Regions from separate parts of the Streptomyces sp. NPDC005551 genome, predicted to be linked through region 2. Evidence: riboswitches for the same ligand, from Rfam matches in the RefSeq annotation. Region 2 holds a riboswitch; each other region holds the start of a gene.
What was found. A riboswitch is a leader RNA that binds a small molecule or an ion and turns the genes downstream of it on or off. The one in region 2 is predicted to bind cobalamin.

Region 1 (7,384 bases), on a different contig from region 2:
CAGCGCCATCAACGGCAGGGGGGCGCCCGCCTGGGCGGCCTCGTCGAAGAAGATGAACTGCTCCATGGGGCTCAGCCCGCGTCCGCCGTACTCCCTCGGCCAGCCCACGCCGAGCCAGCCGTCCGCGCCGAGCGTGCGGATGGTCTCGCGGTAGAAACGCTTCCGCGCCGCCGGTTCTCCGTGGCGCGCGTAGGCGTTGTCCGGCACCAAACGGGCGAAGTACTCACGCAGTTCGGTCCGCAACCGCTGCTGCTCGGGCGTGTATTGGAGATGCACGGCGCCTCCCGGCTCCCGGTGGACCGACTGGTCCCACCCCGGACTTGACGGCGCACACAGTAGAACGCGTTCCAGAAATTGGGAATGCCGAAGACACGTCGGAGAACGCGCGGCCGCCCACACCTCCGGCGCCGCCGCCGAGCCGCCGGTCACCCACACCCCCGGCGCCACCGCCCTACGGCAGATGTCCTGGACGACCCGCCGGACGTAGCATGCGGGGAGACCCCGAAACCGGCTGGCCCGCCGGTTTTCCCGGAAGTGCAGGAATCGGCCCGAACACGAACCTGGACCCGCGCACCATGAAGACCGACAGACACGAAGCGGAGGACGGACCGTCGGCCCCCTCCACCAGACCGGCGCTGAACCGTGCCCGCATCGCCGCGGCGGCACTGGCGCTGATCGACGTGAACGGGCTGCGCGCCTTCTCGATGCGCAAGCTCGGTGCGGGACTCGGCGTGGACCCGATGACCGCGTACCGCTACTTCGAGGACCAGGACGCACTCTTCGACGGCGTCGCCGAACTCCTCCTGGAGGAGGTGGACTTCGATTCGCTGCCCTGGGGCGGCTCCTGGCGGGCGGTGGCCGAGCAGTACTGTCGGCGGCTGCGGCGCACGCTGCTCGCACACCCGCACGCCGTCGCCGTGTTCGCGACGCATCCGGTGCGCTCGCCCGCCGCGACGGACGCCTGCGCGCGGCTCGTCGACCATGTCGGCGCCGCGGGTTTCGGGCCCGCCCGGGCGGGCCGCATCGCCCGCTGCCTGCGGGAGTTCACCGTGGGACACGCGCTGAGCCTGGCCGTGCTGCGCCCCGGCGCGGAGGACTGCGCCGGCGACCCCGCCGAGCAGTTCGACACCGGGCTCACCGCGATGCTGGACGGCTTCGAACGCCTCGCCCGGCCTTCGCGCGCGAAGGCCCCGGGAGCCGTGGACCGGTCCGCCCGGCCGGACTGACGCCCGGGCACGAGAAGCGGGCCCCGGCCGGCCGGGGCCCGCCGTGATCTGCGCTCGCTCAGGGAGCGACCGGTGCCGCGGTCACCGGCTTCTCCTCCCTGCCCTGGGCGGGGGCGGTCCCGGGCGCCGTCAGCCGCTGGGCCAGTGCGCCGAAGACGAGCCCGAAGGACGTCCACAGCGTCAGCTGGATCGCCAGTGCCGCGAGCCGGAACTGCCACAGCAGGGTGCCCGAGAAGTCCCTCGGTACCTCGTCGACCGCCGGAAGGAACGCGTACGCCAGACCGACGGCGGCGACGAAGAACGCCCCGGCGGCCAGCGTGGCGTTCCAGTTGCCCAGCCGCGGTGCGAGGCGCTTGCCGAGGATCACGGTCGCGACGGCGAGCAGCACGCTGAGGACGACCATGAGGAAGTACAGCGTCGTCCGCTTGCCGATGGTGTCGGCGTCACCGACGGACGGCGGGTTGGCCGGGTACTTGAGGAACGGCACGACGTAGACCGCGACCAGGCCCGCCGTCGACAGCAGCAGCGCACTCGCCCGGGGCCCGAAGCGGCCGATCCGTCCGAGGGCGAAGCAGTACGCGAGGGCGGCGATGCCGCCGAAGGCGATCCCGTAGACGAGGACGCCGGTGGCCAGGCCCCCGGTGGACTGCATGGTGCGGGTCACCGTCTCCACGCCGTGTTCGTGGTGGTGCGCGTGCGACTCCTCGTAGGCGATCGCGGCGTCCACGCGGGACTCACCGAGGAAGTACGCGACGGCGAGGGCGAGCAGGCCGGCGGCGAGACCCGCCAGCATGCCGCGCACCAAGAGGTTTCTGACTGTTGCTGAGTTCATCGGCTCGTACGCTTCCTCGTCGCCGTCAGTGGCAGGGGAAGCCGAGCAGATGGCGGGCGTCGTGCACCCACTCGTGCACGTTCTCGCCCGAGACGAGCGCGGTGGCGCCCTGTTCGGCGCCGACGAAGTAGAGCAGGACCAGCATCAGGATGCCGAAGAAGACCGCCCAGGGGGCGATCGCGCCGATCGGCAGCTTGGCGGGAACGGCGGTGGGGGTGGCGGTCGGCTGAGCGACGGACTGCGCCATGTGGCAGGACCTCCTGGGGAACTCGCGTCCCATCGTGGTGGTGCACAGGACGACGGCTGCGGGTCTGACTTGCCCTGCCTTCACCACCCCTGGCGGGAGCGGCACTTGCGGGGATTACAGTGGCGCGACCGTGCCGGATTCTCACCGGGCTTCCGCCGTACCGTCGTCAATATCGTCGAGACCGTACCGCGAAGCGGAGGTCCGGCCAAGGGCGCACGGGAGGCACGGCGCGCGCCCCGGGGCTCACGACCACGGCCAACTCCCGTTCCGCGCACGGCGTTCGGCCGCCGGCATTTCGATCACGAGAGCGGATCCATGACGACCCGAGTGACCTTGATCTCAGCAGCGTCGAGCGCGGCGCTCCGCGAGGCCCGCTTCGACGACGGCTGTCCCGCGGACGCCGGCGGACTGCGGCTCGCCCGGGCCGCCGCGGGCACGTTCACGGCCGCGGGCGAGCGGTGGGTCTCCCCCAGCGTGCGCTGCCGGGACACCGCGGGCGCGCTCGGTCTGGACGCGGTCGAGGTGGCGGAGTTCGCCGGTCTCGACGTGGGCCGCTGGCGCGGGGCGACGCTGGACGAGGTGGGCGCGACGGAACCGGAAGCGGTCGCGCGATGGCTGGCGGACCCGGGGTCCGCTCCGCACGGCGGGGAGTCGGTGCGGGACTTCTGCGACCGGGTCGCCCGGGGGCTGGAGCGGGCGGCGGAGCACACGGGGCGCGTCGTCGCCGTCGTGGAGCCGGAGGTCGTACGGGCCGCGCTGGTACGGGCTCTCGGGGCGCCCGAGTCCGCGTTCTGGCGGATCGACGTACCGCCGCTGACCGCCACGGACCTCAGCGGACGCTCGCGCCGCTGGAACGTGCGCGCCGGACGCCCGCTGCCGGACCGGGACACGGGGCGGGAAGCGCACCGGCGGGGCGCCGACCGGGACGAGCCCCGGTGAGACGCGGACCGGGACCAACGCCCGCGTGATGCGGACCGGGACTCGCGCTCGCGTGACACGGACCGGCACCCGCGCCCGCGTGACAGGGGCCGAGGCCGGCAGCGATGTGGGGCCCGGCAGGCCGCCTTACCGTCGGCAGCCCCGGGCGACCCGGGCACCCCGGGCCGCCCGGGTGTGCCTGCGGGTTCCCGGGTGTGCCGGCGGGTGCCCGCGGGTGCCGAGGGTGGGACGGCCCGCCTCAGCGGAGCGTGGCCATGAAGTCCATGCAGGCCTGGGCGCACTCACGGCAGGACTTCGCACTGCCCTGCGCGCCGGGGTGGTCGTCGAAGACGTCGGCGCACTCCAGGCAGACGTCCCGGCACCACTCCAGCTGGACGCGCATGCCCGCCTCGTCCAGACCCGACTGCTCGGACAGCATGCGGCACGTCGCGTCGCACACCTCCGCGCACAAGACGCCCTTGCGGCGTACCAGTTCCTGCTCCTTCGGCCCGTCCGGATCCACGAGGCTCGCACGCAGAGCACCTGCCCGCGCACACTCCGCACACGACTGCGCGCACGCGAAGCGGTCCTCCAGGAACCGGAAGAGCTCCTGCTCAGATGTCATCGAGGTCACCCGCCCCGAGTAGCCGCGGTCGCCCCTGTCAAACGCCGCGCTCTTGGGCCCCGGCCGGCGCGACCCGCCCGGTTCACGCGAGGGACGAGGGGTACTCGCGGGACAAAACCCCCACAAGGGACGGATGGGTCATGAACCTACTGGTGAACGACATGGCGGCGAGCGCCAACCGCGGTCTGGTGGCCGGCTTCGCGCCGCTGGTGATCGGTCTGGCCGTCGTGGCGCTGCTGGGCGGTGCCATGTGGATGGGCAGCCGGGTCCGCCGCGAGGAGCCGCCGCGCCCCCGGGCCGACGAACAGCCGAGGCCGCCCGTGAGCGGTCCGGTGTTCGAGGTCTACGAGAACCGCGAGCCCGACGAGGTGCCCCGGAGCAGTCAGCGTCTGACCCCGTACCAGCTGGCGGCCCACGGCAACATCGCCTCGAAGCCGAGCGGGAACACCACACGACGTCGGTGGAGCGCGGGCTCCAGCGGCTCCTTCGGCAGTGGCGGCTCCGGCTCCCACTGACCGCCGCCCGCTCTTCCCTCCCCCGCCCCGCGCGCCGCGGGGGGAGAGCCGTCCCTCGGTGACCGGTCGGCGCGCGGCTGGTCACCGTCACGCCTTCACGAACGCGCTGTTTCCGTTCTGCGAACAACGGGCCGCAGGGGAGGACAGGCGCACCCGGCCGGGGTGACCATGCAGGTCCACGGGGCCCGCACCCCGCGTCCCCCTCCCGCTGGGAAGCACCATGAGCCTGCCGTCGTCCGCCACCCTCCGGTGGGAGTCCGAGAACTGGAACGCCGCCGCCCCGGTCCGGCTGCGCGAGCTGATGTCCGCCGAACTGGCCCCCCGTTACGCCCCTGACGAGCACCGTCGGGTCCGAGCGCCCCAGCCGTCGGCGGACGAGATCGTCGTCACCTGGGTCGCGTACGCGGACGACGTCCCCGTGGCGACCGCCTCACTGCGCAGGCTGCCGGACCGCCACGAGGTCAAGCGGGTCTTCGTCCACGCCGGTCACCGCGGCCGGGGACTGGCCAGGGCGGCACTGCGGGCGGTGGAGTCGACGGCGCTCGGGCTCGGCATCGAGCGGCTGTGGCTGCAGACGGGCGCGCTGCAGCCGGAGGCCCGGACGCTCTACGCGCGAGAGGGATGGTCCCGGGTGCCGCCCTACCCTCCGTACGACCGCAACCCGTACAGCGTCTGCTTCAGCAAAGTCCTGACGCCGGTCCCCGACTCCTCCGCCGATGTCTCCTGAGCGCTCCGGGGCGCCGCCCGCCCAGCCCTTCAGCCCACGCGCCGCGCCCGCCCCGACCGACGGACGGTGGCGGCCCGGACCCGCGACCGTGCTCGTGAGCCGGCGCCACGTCGACCACATGCGTGTCACCACCACGGCCTGTCTCGCCCCGGGTGCCTCCGCCGCCTGACCATCCCCCTCCACCGCCGCAATCCGTGCTGCCCGCCGCCCGGCCGAGGGCACGGCACACGGCCCCGCGGTGCCTCCACGCACGCTTGCACTCGTACACCACGCGTGCCTCCGCACGCCGCACAAGGGAGAACCATGAGCCAGCCGATCGACTCCGTCACCGCAGGTCACACCCCCGAGGAGAAACCGGCGGGACCCGACACCTCGGCCTGGTCGTTCGAGACGAAGCAGGTCCACGCCGGTGCCGTGCCCGACCCGACCACCGGGGCGCGGGCGGTGCCGATCTACCAGACCAGTTCGTTCGTCTTCCGCGACACCCGGCACGCCGCCGACCTGTTCTCGCTCGCCGAGCCCGGCAACATCTACACGCGCATCCACAACCCCACGCAGGACGTCTTCGAGCAGCGCGTCGCCGCGCTCGAGGGCGGGGTCGCCGCCGTGGCCCTCGCCTCCGGGCAGGCCGCCGAAACCCTGGCCATCCTGACGCTGGCGGGCGCCGGTGACCACATCGTCTCCAGTACGTCCCTCTACGGCGGCACCTACAACCTGTTCCGCCACACCCTGCCGAAGTTCGGCGTCGAGGTGTCCTTCGTCGACGACCCGGACGACGCCGAGGCCTGGCGGGCGGCGATCCGGCCGACCACCAAGGCGCTGTTCGCCGAGACGCTCGGCAATCCGCGCGGCAACGTCCTGGACGTCCGGGCGGTCGCGGACGTCGCCCACGAGGCCGGTGTCCCGCTGATCGTGGACAACACGGTGCCCACCCCGTACCTGCTGCGGCCGATCGAGCACGGTGCCGACATCGTGGTGCACTCGGCCACCAAGTTCCTCGGCGGGCACGGCACCACGATCGCCGGTGTCGTCGTGGACGGCGGCACCTTCGACTTCGGTGCGCACGCCGAGCGCTTCCCCGACTTCACCGAGCCGGACCCCAGCTACCACGGGCTGCGGTACTGGCCCGCGCTCGGTCCGGGCGCCTTCGCGATCAAACTGCGGGTGCAGCTGTTGCGCGACCTCGGGCCCGCGCTGTCGCCGCACTCCGCCTTCCTGCTGCTCCAGGGGGTGGAGACGCTCAGCCTGCGCATCGAGCGGCACTCCGCCAACGCCCAGGCCCTGGCCGAATGGCTGGAGCAGCGCGACGAGGTCGCCGCCGTCCACTATCCGGGACTGGAGTCCAACCGGTGGTACGAGGCCGGGCAGCGCTACCTTCCCCGCGGCGCGGGCGCGGTGCTGGCGTTCGAGCTGCGGGACGGTGTCGAGGCCGGGAAGCGGTTCGTGGACGCGGTCGAGCTGTTCAGCCATCTCGCCAACATCGGTGACGTACGCAGCCTGATCATCCACCCGGCGTCCACGACACACAGCCAGCTCGACGAGGACGGCCTGGCGGCGACCGGGACCTCGCCGGGCCTGGTGCGCCTGTCGGTCGGCATCGAGAACCTCGCGGATCTCAAAGCGGACTTGGAGGCCGGCTTCCGCGCCGCGAAGGGCGCGTCCTGAACGCCGGGCCGGCGACCTCCCCGGTCCCCCTCCCGCCGGCCTCCGGGGCGTGGCGGGAGGGAGACCCGGCCGGACGGCGCCAGTGGCACGTCCGCGGGACGCCGCTGCCCCTGGAGGCGGGCGGTGAACTGCCGGGCGTGCGGCTGGCGTTCGAGACCTGGGGGCGGCCCGCGCCGGACGGGTCCAACGCCGTGCTGGTGCTGCACGCGCTCACCGGGGACAGTCACGTCGCCGGACCCGCCGGACCGGGGCATCCCACTCCGGGTTGGTGGGACGGGTTGGTGGGACCGGGCCGGGCACTCGACACGGACCGCTGGTTCGTCGTCGCCCCCAACGTGCTGGGCGGCTGCCAGGGCAGCACGGGACCGTCCTCGCGGCGTCCCGGCGGACGGTGCTGGGGCGCCGGCTTCCCGTTTCTGACACAGCGTGACCAGGTGGCGGCCGAGGCCGGCTTGGCCGACGCGCTCGGCATCGGCCGGTGGGCGCTGGTGCTGGGCGGGTCGATGGGCGGGATGCGTGCCCTGGAGTGGGCCGTGTCGTACCCGGAGCGCACGGACTCGCTGCTGCTGCTGGCGACGACCGCCGCGGCGAGCGCCGAGCAGATCGCCTGGGCCTCGGCGCAGGTCCAC
Region 2 (7,384 bases):
CTTCACCGGTGCACAAGAAGCCAGCGGCTCGACGCGGGCCCCTCACCGGTGCGCAAAAAGCACCGGCTCGACGAGGCGCCCTCACCGGTGCGCAAAAAGCCCCCTCCGGGCGTTTACCCACCGGGAACCCGCTGGTGGGGACCGATATGCGGACGGGGGGTTCCGTGCGCCTGACACCGTCGCCTAGATTGCCTGCGCGTTGCACAGGTGATCAGCGAGGGGACGGAGCCGCCGAATGTCAGATGTGCCCGAAGTGAAGCCACCGGTGGTGACACCGGTCCGTGTGGTGATCGCCCTTTGTCTCGTCGCACCCTTCGTGGCGATGCTCTGGGTCGGCTCGTACGCGAAGACCGACCCGACGTTCATCGGGATCCCCTTCTTCTACTGGTACCAGATGCTGTGGGTGCTCGTCTCCACGCTGCTCACGATGACCGCGTACCAGCTCTGGCGGCGTGACCAGCGCGGCCGTACGCCCAGGGACGGGGGTGCGTCGAAGTGAAGGACGGCGTGAACGGAGTCGCCCTCGGCGTCTTCGTCTTCTTCTTCGTGGCCGTCACGGTCATGGGCTTCCTCGCCGCACGCTGGCGCAAGGCCGAGGTCGAGCACAGCCTCGACGAATGGGGCCTGGGCGGACGGTCGTTCGGCACCTGGGTGACCTGGTTCCTGCTCGGCGGCGACCTCTACACGGCGTACACCTTCGTCGCCGTACCCGCGGCGATCTACGCGGCGGGCGCGGCCGGCTTCTTCGCCGTGCCGTACACCATCCTCGTCTACCCGCTGATCTTCACGTTCCTGCCGCGACTGTGGTCGGTCTCGCACAAGCACGGCTATGTGACGACGTCGGACTTCGTGCGCGGGCGCTTCGGCTCCAAGGGGCTGTCGCTGGCGGTGGCCGTCACCGGCATCCTCGCCACGATGCCCTACATCGCGCTGCAACTCGTCGGCATCCAGGCGGTGCTGGACGTGATGGGCGTCGGCGGCGGTGAGGACACCAACTGGTTCGTGAAGGACCTGCCGCTACTCATCGCGTTCGGCGTGCTGGCCGCGTACACGTACTCGTCGGGCCTGCGGGCACCCGCCCTGATCGCGTTCGTGAAGGACACCCTGATCTACATCGTGATCGCGGTGGCCATCATCTACATACCCATCAAGCTCGGCGGGTTCGACGAGATCTTCAAGGCGGCGGGCGACAAGTACACGGCCGCGGGCGCGGGCGGCATCGTGCCCGCCGAGGCCGGCCAGTGGACGTACGCCACGCTCGCCCTCGGTTCGGCACTGGCGCTGTTCATGTACCCGCACTCGATCACCGCGACGCTGTCCAGCCGCAGCCGTGAGGTGATCCGGCGCAACACCACGATCCTGCCGCTGTACTCGCTGATGCTCGGCCTGCTCGCCCTGCTCGGGTTCATGGCCATCGCGGCCGGGGTGAAGGTGGAGAACGGGCAGCTGGCGATCCCGCAGCTCTTCGAGACGATGTTCCCCGACTGGTTCGCGGGTGTGGCCTTCGCGGCCATCGGCATCGGCGCGCTGGTGCCTGCGGCGATCATGTCCATCGCCGCGGCGAACCTGTTCACCCGCAACATCTACAAGGACTTCATCAAGCCGGACGCCACACCGAAGCAGGAGACCCAGGTCTCCAAGCTGGTCTCACTGCTGGTGAAGGTGGGTGCGCTGGCCTTCGTCCTCACCATGGACAAGACCGTCGCGATCAACTTCCAGCTGCTGGGCGGCATCTGGATTTTGCAGACCTTCCCGGCGCTCGTCGGCGGTCTGTTCACCCGGTGGTTCCACCGCTGGGCGCTCCTCGCGGGCTGGGCGGTCGGCATGGCCTACGGCACCCTCGCCGCGTACGGGGTCGCCTCCCCGACGCAGAAGCACTTCGGCGGCAGCTCCAAGGAGATCCCCGGCATCGGGGAGATCGGCTACATCGGTCTGACGGCCTTCGTGCTGAACGTCGTGGTGACGGTGGTGCTCACCTTCGCCCTGCGCGCGGCGAAGGCCCCCGACGGCGTGGACGAGACCTCGCCCGCGGACTACACGGCGGACGCCGGGGACCCGGGTGTCCGGACGGAACTCCCGGTGGCCACGGCGGACGTCGCCCACTGAGTCCCGCGCACCGGACGACGGGCCGCCGGGGAGAACCGGCGGCCCGTCGTCGTCCGTTTCCGGCAGACTCGGCCGCATGGACATCCTCATCAGACGGGCCCGGCCCGAGGAGTACGAGACGCTCGGGGAGATCACCGCGCAGGCGTATCTCGGGGACGGCCTGCTCGACTTCGGGGAGAGCGACGGCTACCTGGTGCACTTGCGGGACGTCGAGCGGCGCGCCGCCGCGGCCGAGGTCCTGGTCGCCGTCGACCGGCAGGGCACGGTGCTCGGCGGCGTGACCCATGTGCCATCGGCGGGCAGCGCACTGGCCGAACTCGCGGGCCCCGGCGAGGCCGAGATCCGCATGCTCGCGGTCGCCCGTGAGGCGCGTGGAAGAGGCGCCGGAGAGGCCCTGGTGCGGGCGTGCATCGACCGCGCACGGGCCACGGAGGGCTGTTTCCGCGTCGTGCTCTCCACCCAGCGCACCATGCGCGCCGCCCACCGCGTCTACGAGCGGCTCGGTTTCACCCGGGCCCCCGCGCGCGACTGGAACCCGCTCCCGGACCTCGACGACATCCTGCTGCTGACGTACGAGCTGACGCTCTGACAGCGGGGGAGGCGACGGCGGCCTGCCCGCCGACTGCCACCCTCCGGAGCCGACACGGCACAACATGTGGGGGCGTGTCGGCGGCCCGGCACAAGATGTATGCTCATGCTCGCTGTCGCCGCAGGGGAATCCGGTGCGAATCCGGAACTGTCCCGCAACGGTGTACTTGTGCGCGTTCGCGCACACGGTCAGTCCGAGGACCTGCCGGCAGTGCGCCCGGTCCGTCCGGTCCGGGTGCCCAGACGTCCGGGCCTCGTGGAATGGGCCGGTGGACGCACGCGTACCCGTGCGGGACGACGTGTGCCCCGCTGCCCTCCCGAAGGCCCCGTGCCGAGCGAGGGAGAGCCCCACGTGACCATCGCGCCAGCCGATCCGGCGACACCGCCCGCGACATCGGCCGAGCCGGACGGTCCCGGTGCCGCGCTGCTGCGGACCCTGACCGACCTCACCGCCGACCTCCCCGACGCCGACCCCGGCAAGGTCGCCGCCGCCGCGCTGCGCGGCCGGTCCGCGCGGGCGGACGAGGCGGAGCTGCGCGAACTGGCCACCGAGGCCGCGGCGGGACTCATCTCCGAGGACCCGGTCTACTCACGCCTGGCCGCGCGGCTGCTGACGATCAGCATCGCCGCCGAGGCCGCCTCGCAGGGCGTCACGTCCTTCTCCGGTTCCGTCGCCGTCGGGCACCGGGAGGGACTGATCGCGGACCGCACCGCCGAGTTCGTCCGCCTGCACGCGGCACGCCTCGACGCGCTCGTCGACGTCGCGGGCGACGACCGCTTCGGTTACTTCGGCCTGCGCACCCTGCACAGCCGCTATCTGCTCCGGCACCCGATCACCCGGCGCGTGATCGAGACCCCGCAGTTCTTCATGCTGCGCGTCGCCTCCGGCCTCGCCGAGGACGACACCTCCCGCGCCGTCGACGAAGTGGCCGCGCTCTACGGTCTGATGAGCCGGCTCGACTATCTCCCCTCCTCCCCCACGCTGTTCAACTCCGGCACCCGCCACCCGCAGATGTCGTCCTGCTACCTCCTCGACTCCCCGCTGGACGAGCTGGACTCCCTCTACGACCGCTACCACCAGGTGGCCCGCCTCTCGAAGCACGCCGGCGGCATCGGCCTGTCCTACTCCCGCATCCGCTCCCGCGGTTCGCTGATCCGCGGCACGAACGGTCACTCCAACGGAATCGTGCCGTTCCTGAAGACGCTGGACGCCTCGGTCGCCGCGGTCAACCAGGGCGGCCGGCGTAAGGGCGCGGCCGCGGTGTACCTGGAGACCTGGCACTCCGACATCGAGGAGTTCCTGGAGCTGCGCGACAACACCGGTGAGGACGCCCGCCGGACGCACAATCTCAACCTCGCGCACTGGATCCCCGACGAGTTCATGCGCCGGGTCGACGCGAACGGCGTCTGGTCGCTGTTCTCGCCGTCCGACGTGCCCGAGCTGGTCGACCTGTGGGGCGAGGAGTTCGACGCCGCGTACCGCCGGGCCGAGGAGGCGGGGCTGGCCAGGAAGACGATCCCCGCCCGCGACCTGTACGGCCGGATGATGCGCACCCTGGCGCAGACCGGCAACGGCTGGATGACGTTCAAGGACGCCGCCAACCGCACCGCCAACCAGACGGCGGAGCCGGGCCACACCGTCCACTCCTCGAACCTGTGCACCGAGATCCTGGAGGTCACGAACGACGGGGAGACCGCGGTCTGCAACCTCGGCTCGGTCAACCTCGGCGCCTTCGTCGTCGACGGGGACATCGACTGGGAGCGGCTGGACGAGACCGTCCGCACGGCGGTGACCTTCCTCGACCGGGTCGTCGACATCAACTTCTACCCGACCGAACAGGCGGGCCGCTCCAACGCCCGGTGGCGCCCGGTGGGCCTCGGCGCGATGGGCCTTCAGGACGTCTTCTTCAAACTGCGGCTGCCCTTCGACTCCGCCGCCGCCAAGCAGCTCTCCACCCGGATCGCCGAACGCGTCATGCTGGCCGCCTACGAGGCGTCCGCGGACCTCGCCGAGCGCAACGGCCCGCTCCCCGCCTGGGAGAAGACCCGCACCGCCCGCGGTGTCCTGCACCCGGACCACTACGCCGTGGAGCCGGTCTGGCCGGAGCGCTGGGCGGCCCTGCGGGAGCGGATCGCTGCCGTCGGCATGCGCAACTCGCTGCTGCTCGCCATCGCGCCGACCGCGACGATCGCTTCCATCGCGGGTGTCTACGAGTGCATCGAGCCCCAGGTCTCCAACCTGTTCAAGCGCGAGACGCTGTCCGGTGAGTTCCTCCAGGTCAACTCCTACCTGGTGGAGGAGCTGAAGCGGCTCGGCGTGTGGGACGCGCAGACCCGGGAGGCGCTGCGCGAGGCGAACGGCTCGGTGCAGGGCCTCACCCGGGTGCCGCGGGAAGTGCGGGACCTGTACCGCACGGCCTGGGAGATCCCGCAGCGCGCGCTGATCGACATGGCCGCCGCCCGGACTCCGTACCTGGACCAGGCCCAGTCGCTGAACCTGTTCCTGGAGACGCCGACCATCGGCAAGCTCTCCTCGATGTACGCGTACGCCTGGAAGTCGGGCCTGAAGACGACGTACTACCTGCGCTCGCGTCCGGCGACCCGCATCGCCCGCGCCGCCCGGGCGCAGACCCCCGTCCCCGTGCAGGCGGTCCCCGACGAGGACGCCGTCGCCTGCTCCCTTGAGAACCCCGAGTCCTGCGAGGCCTGCCAGTGATGTCCAGCGAGACCAAGAACCTGCTCGACCCGGGTTTCGAGCTGACGCTCCGCCCGATGCGCTACCCGGACTTCTACGAGCGCTACCGGGACGCGATCAAGAACACCTGGACCGTCGAGGAGGTCGACCTCCATTCGGACGTCGCCGACCTGGCGAAGCTGTCGCAGGGCGAGCAGCACATGATCGGCCGCCTCGTCGCGTTCTTCGCGACGGGTGACTCGATCGTCGCGAACAACCTGGTGCTGACGCTGTACAAGCACATCAACTCCCCGGAGGCGCGGCTGTACCTCTCGCGCCAGCTGTTCGAGGAGGCCGTGCACGTGCAGTTCTACCTGACGCTGCTCGACACGTATCTGCCGGACCCGGAGGACCGCGCCGCGGCCTTCGACGCCGTCGAGAGCATCCTGTCCATCCGCGAGAAGGCCGGGTTCTGCTTCAAGTGGATGGACTCGGTCGAGAAGCTGGACCGGCTGGAGTCGAAGGCCGACCGGCGGCGCTTCCTGCTGAACCTGATCTGCTTCGCCGCGTGCATCGAGGGGCTGTTCTTCTACGGCGCCTTCGCGTACGTCTACTGGTTCCGCAGCCGGGGTCTCCTGCACGGCCTCGCGACCGGCACCAACTGGGTGTTCCGCGACGAGACGATGCACATGTCCTTCGCCTTCGAGGTGGTCGACACGGTCCGCAAGGAGGAGCCGGAACTCTTCGACGACCGGCTCGAGGAGCAGGTCACCGACATGCTGCGGGAGGCCGTCGAGGCCGAGCTGCAGTTCGCGCGCGACCTGTGCGGTGACGGCCTCCCGGGGATGAACACGGACTCGATGCGGCAGTACCTGGAGTGCGTCGCCGACCAGCGCCTCGCGCGTCTCGGCTTCGCCCCGGTGTACGGCTCGGAGAACCCGTTCTCCTTCATGGAGCTCCAGGGTGTTCAGGAGCTGACCAACTTCTTCGAGCGCCGTCCCTCGGCGTACCAGGTGGCGGTGGAGGGCTCGGTCGGCTTCGACGAGGACTTCTGAGTCACGGCGGCGGCGCCTCGGGCGGCCCTCAGCTCCCGGTCGACGCGCCACTCCCGGCGCAGCCCGATCAGTGAGGGCAGGGCCAGGACGAGGAAGATCCCGAGGACGGTCAGCAGGGCGACGGTGGTGTTCACGAATGTCTCCATGAACACCACTGTCGCGCCGATCGCGACCCCGGGTCAGTGGCAGGACTGCCGTGGAACCTCGAATTCCTGCCACATCGGGTGCACACTGGGCGGCATGCTGAAAAACGTGGCGGTGGTCCTGCTGGACGGTGTGCATCCCTTCGAACTCGGCGTGGTCTGCGAGGTGTTCGGACTCGACCGCAGCGACGACGGGCTGCCGGTGTACGACTTCGCGGTCGCCTCGGCGGAGGGGTCCACACTGGGCACGCACGCCGGGTTCTCCCTGCGGACCGAACACGGCCTGGAGCGGCTGGAGGCGGCGGATCTCGTCGTGGTGCCGGCCGGCGACTCGTATGCCGACCGCGGGTATCCCGAGGAACTGCTCGACGCGCTGCGCCGGGCCGTCGCCCGGGGCGCCCGGGTGCTCAGCGTGTGCTCCGGTGTCTTCGTGCTCGGCGCGGCCGGACTGCTGGACGGCCGGCGCTGTGCCGTGCACTGGCACCACGCGGACGCTCTCGCCCGCCAGTATCCGCGGGCGATCGTGGAGCCCGACGTGCTGTACGTCGACGAGGGGGCGGTGATCACCTCGGCGGGCACCGCCGCCGGCATCGACGCCTGCCTGCACCTGGTGCGCCAGGAGCACGGCCCCGAGGTCGCCAACGCCGTCGCCCGCCGCATGGTCGTACCCCCGCACCGGGACGGCGGGCAGGCCCAGTACATCGAGCGGCCGCTGCCCCGCTCGCAGTGCGACACCGTCGGCGAGGTGCTCGTGTGGATGGAGCGCCACCTCGACCAGGAGGTGACGGTGGAACAGCTCGCGGCCCGCGCCCACATGT
Region 3 (7,384 bases), on a different contig from region 2:
CGGCACGCCCGCGCGGACGACGGCCGCGACACCGAGGAGGCCGCCGAGGCCCTCGCCGGGCTGGTCACGGCGTGGAAGTCCGGTGAGCCCGACGGGAGGTGACGCATCAGCTGGGGTACGTGGCGATCGCCGGGCCACCGCTGCTCCCCCCGGTGTCACCTGCCAGGCCATCCGAAGAGGAACGGCGTGTGCCGCGTCCCGTCCGTGACCGCCTGCGCTTTGATCTGCGGACAGGCCCGCCGCCTCGCACGGCGTGCCGGCCCGGCAACGGATCGTCCACGGAGCGCTCGCCATGACGGAAGAAGAGTCCGGCACCCCCCACTGGCTGTTCGGCGACCATCTCGGCCCCCACTTCGCCGATCCGGCGCGGGGCGGGCCCGACCGGGACGCGCCCCTGGTGATGATCGAGTCCAGAGGTGTCTTCCGGCGGCGCCGCTTCCACCGCGCCAAGGCGCACCTGATCCTCTCGGCGATGCGCCATCGCGCCGCGGAACTCGGCGACCGCGTGCGGTACGTCAGGGCGGACACCTATCGCCAGGGCCTGCGCGAGGCGGTGGGGGACGGCTCGGTGACCGTGCACCACCCCACGTCCCACGCGGCCCTCACCTTCGTACGCGCGCTGCCCTCGGTACGCGTCCTGCCGGCCCGCGGCTTTCTCGTGGCGCACGAGGAGTTCAGGCTCTGGGCGGACGGCCGCGGCACGAAACACCTCCGCCAGGAGGACTTCTACCGATGGGTCCGTCAGACACACGATCTGCTGATGGAGGGCGACCGGCCCGTCGGCGGCCGCTGGAACCTGGACCATGACAACCGGCAGCCCCCGCCGCGCGGCCGCACCGGCCTGGGCGTTCCGGCGCCCTATCGGCCCCGGGAGGACGACATCGACGCCGAGGTGCGGTCCGATCTCGACCGCTGGTCGCGCGACGGGGACGTCGAGTTCGTCGGCGAGGACGGACCCCGCAGATTCCCCGCCACGCGCCGGGAAGCCCTCGCCGCGCTGCGCCGCTTCGTCCAGCACCGGCTGGCCACGTTCGGCGCGTACGAGGACGCGATCCTCGCCGGGGACCCGACGATGAGCCACAGCCTGCTCTCGTCCTCGCTCAACCTCGGGCTGCTGGACCCCGCGGAATGCGTCGGACAGGCGGAGGCGCGCTGGCGGTCGGGCGCCGTGCCGCTCAACAGCGCCGAGGGCTTCGTGCGGCAGATCGCCGGCTGGCGCGAGTTCGTCTGGCACGTCTACTGGTACTTCGGCGACCGGTACCGCGAGGGCAACGCCCTCGGCCACCACGAGCCCCTGCCCGGCTGGTTCACGGAGCTGTCCCCGGACGCGACCGACGCGAACTGCCTCACGCACGTCCTCCGGCAGGTCGGAGCGACCGGCTGGACGCACCACATCCCGCGCCTGATGATCCTGGGCAGTCATGCCCTGCAGCGGGGCTGGGACCCGCGGGCCGTCACCGACTGGTTCCACCGGAGCTTCGTCGACGGCTACGACTGGGTGATGGTCCCGAACGTCATCGGCATGTCGCAGTACGCGGACGGGGGCCGCATGACCACCAAGCCCTACACGTCCGGCGGAGCGTACATCGACCGCATGAGCGACTTCTGCGGACCCTGCCGGTACACACCGTCCGTCCGGGTCGGTGCGGACGCCTGCCCCTTCACCGCCGGGTACTGGAACCTCCTGCACCGCCACCGGGACCGCTTCGAACACAACGCGCGGATGACGCAGGCGGTGCGCGGCCTCGACCGCCTGCGCGACCTCGAAGAACTGCTGGAGCAGGAGCGGGGCCGTCGGGACTGAGACCGGCTCCCGGGCACGGTGACGCCGTCGGTCGCGCGGCCGGACGTCAGTCGCGCGGGCCGTAGAAGTCGTCGCAGAGTTCGAAGACGGGCTCGCCGCGGACCGGGTCCTCGGCGACCGTGAGGCGGACGCGGCCGCCCGGGCGGATCGCGATGAACGGGCCCTTCACGCGGCCGCGGACGGTGAAGCCCTCCGCCATCTCGATGAGGGACACGTTGCGCGCGGCGGGGGTGTTGCGGCGGACCACGGTCGTGCGGCGCACGATGCCCGCGCCCCGGCTGTGTTCGGTGTGCAGGTCGCTCGACGCGCAGACCGGACACAGCAGCCGGTGGAACATGGTGGTCCCGCACCAGCGGCACCGCTGGAAGGCGAGACGTTCCTCGCTCCGCGCGGCCCACACGGGGGCGCCGCTCTCCGCGGGGGCGGTGGCCTCGTTCTGGGGCGCATCGGCGTCCAGCACGTCCGCCGCGATCCCGATTCCCGGGTGGAACACGATGTCATCTCCCTGCGCTCGGCCGGAATCTGATGTGCTCGGATCGCCGTGCACGAGCGACAGGTTATGGCACTCAGTGCCAGTCGTAAAGGCACTCCGTACCCTCAATCCGTCCAGGCCGACTCGATCTCCTGGACCACCCGCCACATCGGGACCCCGCGCCGAGCCACGACGACCACCACGTCCCGGCCCTCCCGGCGGGTGCCCGGGTCGTCCGCGCCGAAGGTGCGCCGCACATGGCGCAGCGCCCGGTCCACCCGGGCGCCGGCGTCCCCCTCGCCGTCCGCCCGCAACCAGGACCGCAGCGCGTTGTTGTGGGCCGCGACCACCGCGGCCGCGATCACGTCGGCCTCCAGGGTTCCGTCGCGCCGCCCCGCGAAGCGGGTGCGCAGATGGTCCGCGAGGGCACGTTCGTAGCGCCAGACCACGGACAGCTCGTACGCGCGCAGTCCGGGCACCCGCCGGGTGAGCCGGTAGCGCTGCACGGAGAACGTCGGGTTCTCGGCGTACATCCGCAGCACGAGCCGGGCCGCGTCGCAGACCTGCTCGACCGGGTCCGCCGGGCCGGAGCCGGAGTTCAGGAACTCGGTCATCTCGGCGAGGCAGCGCTCGTGGTCCGGGAAGACCACGTCCTCCTTCGACGGGAAGTACCGGAAGAACGACCGCCGTCCCACCCCGGCCAGCGTCACGATGTCGTCGACCGTGGTCTGCTCGTAGCCGCGTTCGAGGAACAGCCGGAACGCCGCCGCGACCAGCGCGTCGCGCATCGGGGGTTTCGGGGCGCCCGTCCCGGCCGACGGGCTCCGGCGGGGAGTCTCACTCATGCGGGGAAACTAGCATCGGCGATCACATATGACACTCAGTGCCGCCCCTGGAGGGGACTGAGTGTCATATCGGTGGGCGTCCCCGGCGGGCTCGGCCCTCGTCCCCGGCGTCAGCCGCCGTCGGCGGGGCGCACCGCCCACCGCTGCTCGACCCTGGCCAGCCGCCAGTAGGCGAGCGCGGCGGCCCACACGACCACGAACAGACCGACGATGATGAAGCCCACGTTGTCGAGGTCGAGCCCGGCGATCCAGCCCGTGACCGCGTCCCGCAGGTCGAGCCGGTCGTGCAGGACGCCGACCAGTTCGATCGTGCCGATCAGGAACGCCACCGCGATCGACAGGCCGGTGATGGTGAGGTTGTAGAACACCTTGCGCACGGGGTTCGAGAAGGCCCACTGGTAGGCGAAGTTCATGAACGTGCCGTCGAGCGTGTCGAACAGGCTCATGCCCGCGGCGAACAGCAGCGGCAGGCACAGGATCGCGTACCAGGGCAGCCCCGCCGCGGCGCCGCTGCCCGCCATCACCATCAGCGTGACCTCCGTCGCGGTGTCGAAGCCGAGGCCGAAGAGGAAGCCCAGCGGGAACATCTGCCCCGGGCGGCTGATGGACTTGGTGAACCGGCCGAGGATCCGGTTCATGAATCCCCGTGAGTCCAGGTGTCCTTCGAGTTCCTTCTCGTCGTACGTCCCGGCCCGCATCGCGCGAAAGACCCGCAGGATGCCCATGAGGGCCACGAGGTTGAGCGCGGCGATGAGGTAGAGGAACACGCCCGAGACGGTCGTACCCATGACGCCGAGCACCTGGTGCGTGCTCGACCCCTCGTTCATGATCCGGCCGGCCACCTGGGTGCCGCCCGCGATGAGCGCCGCGAGCAGGACCACCACGCTGGAGTGGCCGAGCGCGAACCAGAACCCCACCGACACCGGCCGCTTGCCGTCGGCCATCAGCTTGCGCGTCGTGTTGTCGATGGCCGCTATGTGGTCGGCGTCGAAGGCGTGCCGCATGCCGAGCGTGTACGCGGTGACGCCGAGGCCGATGCCGAACGCCTTCGAACCGACCTCGTAGTGCGCCGGCACGACCAGCAGGAAGAGCACGCCGAACGCGACGACGTGCAGGGCGGCGATCACCGCCAGCAGGCCGGCGGTACGGACGGTGTCCTCGCGTCGCCATTGGAAGGCGGCGGGCCCGGTGGGCAGGGTCATGCGGTCACGCTCCAGCACCTCGTGGATCACTTCGTGAGATGCCGTGGCCGGTCTCCTGGCTCGCGGGTACCTCCCGCACGAGCCGAAGCCGGGCGTGGCGGAGGGTCGACGCGCCCGCCCCTGCCTTCCCGGCCGTCCGGCCAGTGGCGCCGCCCTGGAGCGGCACGGGACGGGAACTCCCCGATCACAGTGGCGAGGGCCGCTCCGGACTGAGCCCCTGAAAGGCTGTCACCGGTCTTCCCGAACACCACGGCCCGCCAACCTTAGGTGCCGCCCGTCAACCGCTGCAAGCCTGCACGGTTGCGCAGGTATCGAAGATCACAGTGCCGCCTGGAAGAATGCCGTCATGCATCTCGTCCCCGCCGACCGTGCCGACCGGCGCACCATCGACGGCCACCGGGTCTGCGACGCCGTCGCCGCCATCGGCGAGCCCGCGGCCGTACGCGCCTGGGCCGACCGCTTCTCGCTGCTCGCCGACCCCGGCAGGCTGGCGCTCCTGCTGGCGCTGCACCGGGCCGGGCCCCTGGCGGTGTCCGACCTGGCGATCGCGACCGGCATGAACGACCCCGCCGTCTCGCAGGCCTTGCGCCTGCTGCGGACGGCCGAGGTCGTCGTCGGCGAGCGGGAGGGACGCGTCGTGCGCTACCGCCTGATCGACGGGCCGGTTGCCGCGCTGCTGGCGCACTGCGGTACGGGTATCGCCTGATTCCGGACGTGTTTCCGCGAGCCGTACCGCAAGGAGAGCTGTCGCGGACCGTGTCGCTGTTCGGCCGAACGGGTGACCATGGGTAAGAATTGCCTGGTGCAGACAACCATGGCGAGCCAGGGCGGGGATGGCCAGTGAACAGCCACGACGTCACCGATGAACAGTGGGAAGGGCTCGCCCAGGTCGTTCCGTTGCGCGGCCGGGACGCGTGGCCGTCGGCCGTCGGCCACCGGTCGGTACCCGAAGCCCCGACCGAGGCGCGGCGCCGCTTCGTGGTCCTGCGGGTCAACGTGTTCGCGGACGCCCGTGAGGTCGCCGAAACGCTGATGGGCGGCACCCCCGTGCTCCTCGACCTGACGGGCGCGGAGACCGATGTCGCCAAGCGGGTACTGGACTTCAGCACGGGTGTGGTCTTCGGCCTGGCGAGCGGGATGCACCGGGTCGACCGGAACGTGTTCCTGCTGACGCCGCCCGGTACCGAGGTGCAGGGGCTGATGGAGAGCGCGGGGGTCCCCGGGCTGTGACCGGGGGGTGACGTCCCCGGGGTGGCCGGCGCCCCCGGGGGTCGCCATCAACGGGCGTGATCCCTCGAACGAAGGAAGACCGCCCGGCCGGAACGGTTCGCCTGGCGGCGGAGTCCTACCGTCCGGATATGACCGCGTCACCTGTGCCGCCGATGCCGGCCCCGTCACCCTTGCCGCCCTTGCCGCCCTTACAGTCCCCGCCGTCCGGGCCGTCCGCTGAGCACCGGACGTCCGCCGGACACAGCACGGATGCCGGACACCGCACGTCCGGCGGACACCCCACGGATGTCGGGGAACACCCGGAAGCCGGGGTGCGCCCGGGTGTTGGGGTCCGCCCGGAGGCCGGGGCGCGTCCGGACACCCGGGCGCGTCCGGAAGCCAGGGTGCTTCCGGGCGTCGGGGCCGGCCCGGATACCGGGGTTCGCTCGGAGGCCCGGGTCCGCCCGGACACCGGCGCGCGCCCAGGCACCGGCGTATGTCCGGACCGGCCCTCCGGCACGGAACCGGACGCGTGGGAGCGTGCTGCCGAGCCTGCGAGGCGGGAGCGGGTCCCCGAACCGCGTGCCGCGGCCCCCGGGATCCTCGCAGCGCCCCCGGCGGCGCCGGATGTTCCCGAGACGGCACCGGCCGCACCGAGCACCCCGCACACGCGGCCGGACCGGCCGAGCATCACCCGCCTACGGCTCTCCGCCTTCGCCGGACACCGCGGCGCCGCCTTCGCGCTCGGGCCGCTCACGCTCTTCGCGGGCCCCAGCGGCAGCGGCAAGTCCACGGCGCTGCGGGCGTACGAGGCACTGGCGCGGCTCGGCGGCGGGGCCGAACTGGGCGAGGTGTTCCCGGACCCGGCGGCCTGCGTTCCCGAAGGGGCCCGCCCGGACGCCCAGCGGCGGCGCGGTTTCCGTATCGGCTGTACGGCGGACGGTCCCGAGGGCCCCGTCCGGCTCGACCTCGCCGTACAGGCCGAACCCGAACTGCGCATCGTCGGCGAACGGCTGACGGCGGGCGGCCTCGTCCTGCTGGAGACGGCGCTGCGGGATCCGAGCCGCTCCGTCGTCCAGGCGGCCTGGCACACGGCGGGCGCGTCCCCGGTCACCCGGGGCCCGCTCCCCGACGACCGCCTCGGTACCGCGCTGCTGCCCCTGCGGGTCGCGGGCAAGACCGACGGCCAGCGCCAAGTGCTCGCCGCCGCCGAGCAGATGGTGATCGCCCTGCGCTCCGTCTTCGCCTGCGACCCGCAACCCCCGTCCATGCGCGCCCCCGTGCCGGCCGGCGGCGGGCGCCTGCTGCGCGGCTGTGACAACGTCGCCGACGTGCTCTGGCGGACCAGGACGGAGTGCGCACGGCGCCACGGGCTGCTGGTGGCCGCGGTCCGGGCCGGCTGCGCGGGCCCGGTCGCCGAGCTGCTCGCCGAGCCGCTGCCCGGCGGCGGGGTCCGCGGCCTGCTCGACCGGGGCGACGGCCGCCGCACGCACCTGGGACTGCTGGGGGACGGCGAGTTGAGGTATCTCGCGCTGGCCCTGGTGCTGCTCACCGGACCCGGGGTGCTGGAGGTGGACACCGCCGGCGAGGTCCCGGCGGCGCTGCAGACGCTGACGGTGCTGGCCGACGGCTTCGACCGTTCGCTCGATCCCCGGCAGGCCGGGGAACTCCTGCGCCTCGCGGCGCGGATGTGCGAGAGGGGACACATCCGGCTGGTGGGGGCCGTGAGCGACGCGTCGGGGGCCGCGGAGGTGGCCGGGGCCACGGTGGTAGACCTGGGGGCGTGACGGAACTGGACGTGTCGTACTTGCAGCGCCGGCTGGCCGGGTTCGCGGCCGCGCGGAACTGGCAG
Region 4 (7,384 bases), on a different contig from region 2:
ACCGCCGGGGCGGGGGTGGCTCGGCGCCGCCGGGTGCGTTCGACGGCGGGCCTCGCCGGTTACTCCGGCTGGCCGTAGTGGGACAGGTGGGCGGTCGCCTCCGCGGCCTGCGCGGGGGTCAGGAGGGTGGGGGTGAGGCCGGGGACGGACGAGGCCGTCAGCCAGACGCGGCACATCCACTCCAGCTGGGCGGTGCGGTCGTAGGCCTGGGCGAGCGTGGCGCCGTGGGCGATCGTGCCGTGGTTCTGCAGGAGGCAGGCGGAGCGGTCGACGAGGGCCCGGAGCATGTTCTCGGCCAGCCGCTCGGTGCCGTACGTGGCGTACGGGGCGACCCGCACCTGTCCGCCGAGCGTGCCGGACACGTAGTGGATCAGCGGCAGCTCGCGGACGAGCGTCGAGACGGCCGTCGCGTGGACGGCATGCGTGTGCACGACGGCACGCGCGTCGGTGGTGCGGTAGACCGCGAGGTGCATGGGCAGCTCGCTCGTCGGCCGCAGCGACCCGCGCACCTGGCGCCCGTCCAGGTCGACTCCGACGAGGTCGGCGGGTGTCAGCCGCTCGTACGGCACCCCCGTGGGCGTGACCAGCACGGTGTCCCCGACGCGGACCGAGACGTTGCCCGACGTGCCGACGACCAGCCCGTCGGCGACGGTACGGCGGGCCGTCGCCACGAGTTCGCGCCAGGCCTCCGCCAGCCGCTCCTCGGGGTCCGGCGCCTGCCGCTCCCCCGCGTCGCGGGGCCCCGACCGTCCGGACCGGTCGTCCCGTGCGTCCCACCTCTGCTCAGCCATGGCGCGATCCTCCCAGGGCGGGTGTCCCGTCCGGCGGCGAGGACGAGCGTCGCCGCGGTCCGAGTGACCAGAATCTCCTCGGCGGGTCCCCGCGCGGGCTGCGCCACCTCGCGCGGGGCCAGGAGCCCGGGATTCCGCCTGCCGCGGGACGCCTCGGGTGCCAATTCCACACAAGCGGAGGGACGCCACGCCGATCGGGACACCGCTTTGCCCGCCCCAGTTCATCTTCCGTTCACCCAGGTTGCCTACGTTCCCATTGCCACTGACGTCCAACAGAAGCCTGGGTAAATGGAACACATCACGCTTCTCCTCGGGATCGTGATCGTCACCGCTCTCGTGTTCGATTTCACGAACGGTTTCCACGACACTGCCAACGCGATGGCGACGACCATCTCGACCGGCGCTCTGAAGCCCAAGACGGCGGTGGCGATGTCCGCCGCGCTGAACCTCGTCGGCGCCTTCCTCTCCGTGGAGGTCGCCAAGACCATCTCCGGCGGCATCATCAACGAGGAGGGCATCCGTACGGAGGTCATCTTCGCGGCTCTCGTCGGCGCCATCCTGTGGAATCTGCTGACCTGGCTCCTGGGTCTGCCCTCCAGCTCCTCCCACGCACTCTTCGGCGGCCTCATCGGCGCCGCGGTGATGTCGGCCGGCTGGTCGTCGGTGAACGGCTCGACCGTCGTCACCAAGGTGCTCATCCCCGCGGTCGCCGCACCGGTCGTCGCCGGACTCGCCGCGATGCTGGCCACGCGCCTGACGTACCGGATCGGGCGGCGCGCCGACGAGAAGGCGACCGCCAAGGGGTACCGCGCGGGCCAGATCGCCTCCGCGGGCCTGGTCTCGCTGGCCCACGGCACGAACGACGCGCAGAAGACCATGGGCATCATCACCCTCGCCCTGGTCACCGGCGGTGTCCTCGCGCCGGGCTCCAACCCTCCCACCTGGGTCATCGTGTCGGCCGGCATGGCCATCGCGCTCGGTACCTACCTGGGCGGCTGGCGCATCATCCGCACCATGGGCAAGGGCCTCACCGACCTCGCGCCGCCGCAGGGCTTCGCCGCCCAGACCAGCGCCGCCACGGTCATCCTCGCCTCCTCGCACCTGGGCTTCTCGCTCTCCACCACGCAGTCCTGCTCCGGCGCCGTCATGGGCTCGGGCCTCGGCCGCAAGGGCGGGGTCGTCCGCTGGTCGACCGCGAGCCGCATGTTCATCGCGTGGGGCCTGACCCTGCCGGCCGCCGGACTCGTCGGCGCCGGTGCCGAGTTCCTCACCCAGCAGGGCACCTGGGGCATCGTCACCACGGGCGCGCTGCTCGTGGCCGGCGCCGGAGTCATCTGGACGCTCTCGCGCCGCCAGCCGGTCACCATGGCCAACGTCAACGACGGTCAGGACGAGCCCGCGGGCGTCGTGACCGCCGCGATCGCCGCGGTCACCCCGCCGCCGGCCGGCCCGGTCGCCACGGCCGACCTCGGCCTGACGGCCACCATCCCGGCCCCGGACGCCGGCGCCCCCACCGAGCCCACCCGCCCGGCCACGGTCTAAGGAACGAACAGCATGAACATCGACTGGGCAGCCCTCGGCTCCGTCTTCGGAGCCAGCCTCGTGGTCACCGTGGCCCTCGTCGGCCTCTTCACCCTCGGCATCGTCGGCCTCTCCAAGCGCGAGTCCGGGGCCACCCGGGGCGGTTCCGCCGCCCTCGCGGTGACCGGCGCGTACGCCTGCTTCGCCGCGTGCGCGGCGGCCGTGGCGTACGGCATCTACCTGATCGTCGCCTGACGACCGGGCCGATACCCGACAAAAACCGAACAACACGGCATCACTTCACGTGGGGTGCGGGACGGAACACCGTCCCGCACCCCACCTGCGTGTGGGGCTTCGCACACTCTCCCTTCGCAGGTCAACAGCAAGTTGACGGCTGTTCTGACCCCGTGGTGGACTGCCGGAGCCAACTACGGCGGCAGGAGAGGAAGCCGGTGCGAATCCGGCGCGGTCCCGCCACTGTCACCGGGGAAGAACGCCCCCGGGAGCCAGGAACTCTCACCGCCGGTCTCTTCGAACCAGGGCGCGGACACCCTGAGTGAGGACATATCGCCATGCGCGGCTGCCCGTTGCGGGTCCTGACGACGAGTACGAGGGTGCTGCCGCACCCCACGGCGGGCTGAGCCCGTGCGTGCCGATCGCGTCTTCGCGTACGGCGCCACCGCCGGCCTCCTCGGCGACCTGCTCCTCGGCGACCCCCGCCGCGGGCACCCGGTCGCCGCGTTCGGGCGGGCCGCGGGCGCCGTGGAACGGGTGCTGTGGCGCGACCACCGCGGATGGGGCGCGCTGCACACCGCGGTCTGCGCCGGCGGCGCCACCGTTCTCGCGGCCTTCGCGAGCCGCCGTGTGCGCACCTCCCCCGCCGCCTCCGTCGCGCTGACCGCCGCCGCCACCTGGGCCGTCGTCGGGGGCACCTCCCTCGGCCGGGAGGCCAGGACCGTCGGCGGCGCGCTGGCCGCCGGGGACGTCGACGCCGCCCGCGAGCGGCTGCCCCACCTGTGCGGGCGGGATCCGCAGGCGCTGGACGCCGACGGGATCGCCCGGGCCGTGGTCGAGTCCGTCGCGGAGAACACCTCCGACGCCGTCGTGGGTGCCCTGGTCTGGGGCGCCGTCGGCGGTGTGCCCGGGCTCGTCGCCTTCCGGGCCGTGAACACGCTGGACGCGATGGTCGGGCACAGGTCCGCCAGGTACCGCCGCTACGGGTGGGCCTCCGCGCGGCTCGACGACGTCGCCGGCTGGCCGGGGGCCCGGCTGACCGCCGTACTCGCGGCCGTCGCGGGCGGCGATCCGCGCGCTGCCGTACGCGCCTGGCGTGCCGACGCCGCCAGGCACCCCAGCCCCAACGCCGGTCCCGTGGAGGCCTCCTTCGCGGGAGCCCTGGGCGTACGGCTGGGCGGGACCCTCTCGTACGGGGGACGGGTCGAGCACCGGCCCGTGCTGAACGGCGACGGGCGGGCCGTGGCCGTCCACGACATCGAGCGGGCCGTACGGCTGTCCCGGCGGGTGAGCCGGCTCGCGCTGGGCGTGTGCGTCGCCGGGCGGCTGCTCGCGCAGGGACTCACGAAGGGGCGTACCCGATGAGCGGCGGACTGCTGATCGCCGGCACCACCTCCGACGCCGGCAAGAGCGTCGTGACCGCCGGGATCTGCCGGTGGCTGGTGCGCCAAGGCGTGAAGGTGGCGCCCTTCAAGGCGCAGAACATGTCCCTCAACTCGTTCGTCACGCGCGAGGGGGCGGAGATCGGGCGGGCGCAGGCCATGCAGGCACAGGCCGCCCGTGTGGAGCCGACCGCGCTGATGAACCCGGTGCTGCTCAAGCCGGGGAGCGACCGCAGCAGCCAGGTCGTGCTCATGGGGAAGCCGGTGGGCGAGATGAGTGCGCGCGGCTACCACGGGGGCCGCCAGGAGGCACTGCTCGGGACCGTGCTGGACTGCCTGGCCCAATTGCGGGGCACGTATGACGCGGTGATCTGTGAAGGGGCAGGCAGTCCTGCCGAGATCAACCTGCGCCGTACCGACATCGTGAACATGGGCATCGCCCGGAACGCGCGGCTGCCCGTCCTCGTGGTCGGGGACATCGACCGCGGGGGCGTGTTCGCCTCCTTCTTCGGGACGGTGGCCCTGCTGTCGCCCGAGGACCAGGAACTCGTCGCAGGCTTCCTGGTCAACAAGTTCCGCGGGGACGTCTCCCTGCTGGAGCCGGGGCTCGACATGCTGCGCGGTCTCACCGGCCGGCCCTCGTACGGCGTCCTGCCTTTCCGGCACGGACTCGGCATCGACGAGGAGGACGGACTGAGGGTTTCGCTGCGCGGGACCGTTCGGGAGTCCGTCGTGGCGCCGCCCGTCGGCGAGGACGTGCTGCGGGTCGCGGTCTGCGCGGTCCCGCTGATGTCCAACTTCACGGACGTCGACGCCCTCGCCGCGGAACCGGGCGTCGTGGTGCGGTTCGTGGACCGGGCGGAGGAACTGGCCGACGCCGACCTCGTCGTCGTACCGGGCACCCGGGGGACGGTGCGGGCCCTTCAGTGGCTGCGGGAGCGCGGCCTCGCGGACGCGATCGCCCGGCGGGCCGCCGAGGGGCGTCCGGTGCTCGGGATCTGCGGCGGCTTCCAGGCCCTCGGCGAGCACATCGAGGACGACGTCGAGTCGCGGGCGGGGCACGTCGACGGGCTCGGACTGCTGCCCGTGCGCGTGCGGTTCGCGCGGGAGAAGACCCTTACGCGGCCCGTGGGCGAGGCGCTCGGCGAGCACGTCGAGGGCTACGAGATCCACCACGGGGTCGCCGAGGTCACCGGCGGCGAACCCTTCCTGGACGGCTGCCGGGTCGGCGCCGTCTGGGGCACGCACTGGCACGGCTCGCTGGAGTCGGACGGGTTCCGGCGCGCCTTCCTGCGGGAGGTGGCGGCCGCCGCGGGCCGCCGCTTCGTGCCGGCCGCCGGCACGTCGTTCGCCACGCTGCGCGAGGAGCAACTGGACCTGCTCGGCGATCTGATCGAGGAACACGCGGACACGGACGCGCTGTGGCGGCTCATCGAGTCGGGCGCTCCGACAGGACTGCCTTTCATCCCACCAGGAGCACCCGCATGAGCACAGTGTTGTTGTTGTCGACCGCCGACACGGATCTGCTGGCGGCCCGGGCCTCCGGCGCCGCGTACCGGATCGGCAACCCGAACCGCGTCGACGTCGCCGGGGAACTGCCCGCGCTCGTCGCGGGCGCGGACGTCGCCGTCGTACGCCTGCTGGGCGGCAAGCGGGCCTGGGAGGACGGGCTCGCCGCGCTCAGGGCGTCGGGCGTGCCGACCGTGCTGCTCGGCGGGGAGGCGGTCCCCGACGCGGAGTTGATGGCGGAGTCGTCCGTGCCCGCCGGTGTCGTGGCGGAGGCGCTGCGCTACCTCGTCGAGGGCGGCCCGGAGAACCTGGCGGAACTCGCGCGGTTCCTCTCCGACACCGTGCTGCTCACCGGCAAGGGCTTCGAGGAGCCGAGGAAGACGGCCGAGTTCGGTGTGCACGGCGAGCGGGACCTGGCCGAGGGCCGCCCGACCGTCGGCGTGCTCTTCTACCGGGCCCACGAGCTGTCCGGCAACACGGCCTTCGTCGACACACTGTGCGACGCCATCGAGGCACGCGGCGCCAACGCCCTCCCGGTGTTCTGCGGTTCGCTGCGCGACGCGGACCCCGGGCTGTACGAGATCCTGGGGAAGGCCGACGCCCTGGTCGCCACCGTGCTCGCGGCGGGCGGCACGCACGCCTCCGAGGCCTCGGCCGGCGGGGACGAGGAGGCCTGGGACATCGGGGCGCTCGCCGACCTCGACATCCCCGTCCTGCAAGGGCTCTGCCTCACCTCCTCGCACGCCGCCTGGGACGAGTCGGACGCGGCTCTCTCCCCCATGGACGCGGCGATGCAGGTCGCGATCCCGGAGTTCGACGGGCGCCTCATCACCGTGCCGTTCTCCTTCAAGGAGCAGGGCCCCGACGACGTCCCGGTGTACGTCGCCGACCCCGAGCGGGCCGCGCGGGTCGCCGGGATCGCCGTGCGCCACGCCCTGCTGAAGCACAAGCCGAACGCGGAGAAGAAGCTCGCGCTGGTCTTCACCGCCTACCCGACCAAGCACTCCCGGGTCGGCAACGCGGTCGGGCTCGACACCCCCGCCTCCGCCGTCCGTGTCCTCGACGCGCTGCGGGACGCGGGGTACGCCCTGACGGAATACCCGGACAACGGCGACGAGTTGATCCACCGGCTCATCGCGGCCGGCGGCCACGACGTCGAGTGGCTCACCGAGGAACAGCTGGCGTCCGCGCCCGCACGGGTGCCGCTCGCCGACTACCGGGCGTGGTTCGACACGCTCGATCCGGGGCTGCGCGACGGCATGCTGGAGGCGTGGGGCGAGCCGCCCGGCTCGCTGTACGTCGACGGCGACGACATCGTGCTGGCCTGCCTGCAGTTCGGGAACGTCGTCGTGATGATCCAGCCGCCGCGCGGCTTCGGCGAGAACCCGATCGCGATCTACCACGACCCCGACATGCCGCCGTCGCACCACTACATGGCGGCCTACCGCTGGCTGGAGAACTCGTTCGGCGCCGACGCGGTCGTGCACATGGGCAAGCACGGCACGATGGAGTGGCTGCCCGGCAAGGGGCTCGGGCTCAGCGGCGGCTGCGCCCCCGACGCCGTACTCGGCGAACTCCCCCTGGTCTACCCGTTCATCGTCAACGACCCCGGCGAGGGCACCCAGGCCAAGCGCCGCGGGCACGCCACGGTCGTCGACCACCTGGTGCCGCCGATGGCGCGTGCCGACACCTACGGCGACCTCGCCAAGCTGGAGCAGCTCCTCGACGAGTACGCCCTGGTGTCGGACCTGGACCCGACCAAGGCGCCCGCGGTGCGCGCGCAGATCTGGACGCTGGTCAAGGCGGCCGAGCTGCACCACGACCTGCACGTCGACGAACAGCCGGACGACGAGACGTTCGACGAGTTCGTGATGCACATCGACGGCTATCTGTGCGAGATCAAGGACGTGCAGATCCGCGACGGGCTGCACGTCCTCGGCGGCGGGC

Region 1: linked by a shared signal. The riboswitch ahead of ACFYP4_RS15930 (CbtB-domain containing protein) and the one ahead of ACFYP4_RS19390 (ribonucleoside-diphosphate reductase subunit alpha) in region 2 are both predicted to bind cobalamin.
Region 3: linked by a shared signal. The riboswitch ahead of ACFYP4_RS01345 (HoxN/HupN/NixA family nickel/cobalt transporter) and the one ahead of ACFYP4_RS19390 (ribonucleoside-diphosphate reductase subunit alpha) in region 2 are both predicted to bind cobalamin.
Region 4: linked by a shared signal. The riboswitch ahead of ACFYP4_RS32170 (cobalamin biosynthesis protein) and the one ahead of ACFYP4_RS19390 (ribonucleoside-diphosphate reductase subunit alpha) in region 2 are both predicted to bind cobalamin.

Annotation. Positions count from the first base shown of each region.
Region 1 covers NZ_JBIAJE010000005.1:120,014-127,397, forward strand. The annotation lists gene ACFYP4_RS15915 (acyl-CoA dehydrogenase family protein) at 1-276, opposite strand, end outside; gene ACFYP4_RS15920 (TetR/AcrR family transcriptional regulator) at 576-1,226, shown strand; gene ACFYP4_RS15925 (CbtA family protein) at 1,285-2,058, opposite strand; gene ACFYP4_RS15930 (CbtB-domain containing protein) at 2,084-2,305, opposite strand; cobalamin riboswitch at 2,342-2,506, opposite strand; gene ACFYP4_RS15935 (histidine phosphatase family protein) at 2,621-3,244, shown strand; gene ACFYP4_RS15940 (four-helix bundle copper-binding protein) at 3,483-3,848, opposite strand; gene ACFYP4_RS15945 (DUF6479 family protein) at 3,989-4,363, shown strand; gene ACFYP4_RS15950 (GNAT family N-acetyltransferase) at 4,584-5,090, shown strand; gene ACFYP4_RS15955 (bifunctional o-acetylhomoserine/o-acetylserine sulfhydrylase) at 5,394-6,755, shown strand; gene ACFYP4_RS15960 (homoserine O-acetyltransferase) at 6,752-7,384, shown strand, end outside.
Region 2 covers NZ_JBIAJE010000006.1:294,369-301,752, reverse strand. The annotation lists gene ACFYP4_RS19405 (DUF3311 domain-containing protein) at 236-499, shown strand; gene mctP (monocarboxylate uptake permease MctP) at 496-2,106, shown strand; gene ACFYP4_RS19395 (GNAT family N-acetyltransferase) at 2,183-2,695, shown strand; cobalamin riboswitch at 2,757-2,919, shown strand; gene ACFYP4_RS19390 (ribonucleoside-diphosphate reductase subunit alpha) at 3,047-5,410, shown strand; gene ACFYP4_RS19385 (ribonucleotide-diphosphate reductase subunit beta) at 5,410-6,423, shown strand; gene ACFYP4_RS19380 (hypothetical protein) at 6,336-6,569, opposite strand; gene ACFYP4_RS19375 (helix-turn-helix domain-containing protein) at 6,664-7,384, shown strand, end outside.
Region 3 covers NZ_JBIAJE010000001.1:348,150-355,533, forward strand. The annotation lists gene ACFYP4_RS01325 (hypothetical protein) at 1-102, shown strand, start outside; gene ACFYP4_RS01330 (cryptochrome/photolyase family protein) at 293-1,804, shown strand; gene ACFYP4_RS01335 (Zn-ribbon domain-containing OB-fold protein) at 1,851-2,297, opposite strand; gene ACFYP4_RS01340 (TetR family transcriptional regulator) at 2,402-3,064, opposite strand; gene ACFYP4_RS01345 (HoxN/HupN/NixA family nickel/cobalt transporter) at 3,232-4,323, opposite strand; cobalamin riboswitch at 4,351-4,590, opposite strand; gene ACFYP4_RS01350 (metalloregulator ArsR/SmtB family transcription factor) at 4,670-5,029, shown strand; gene ACFYP4_RS01355 (cell division protein SepF) at 5,164-5,553, shown strand; gene ACFYP4_RS01360 (ATP-binding protein) at 6,132-7,319, shown strand; gene ACFYP4_RS01365 (nucleotide pyrophosphohydrolase) at 7,316-7,384, shown strand, end outside.
Region 4 covers NZ_JBIAJE010000015.1:62,606-69,989, forward strand. The annotation lists gene ACFYP4_RS32155 (class II aldolase/adducin family protein) at 60-791, opposite strand; gene ACFYP4_RS32160 (inorganic phosphate transporter) at 1,080-2,333, shown strand; gene ACFYP4_RS32165 (hypothetical protein) at 2,346-2,567, shown strand; cobalamin riboswitch at 2,706-2,849, shown strand; gene ACFYP4_RS32170 (cobalamin biosynthesis protein) at 2,958-3,911, shown strand; gene ACFYP4_RS32175 (cobyric acid synthase) at 3,908-5,416, shown strand; gene cobN (cobaltochelatase subunit CobN) at 5,413-7,384, shown strand, end outside.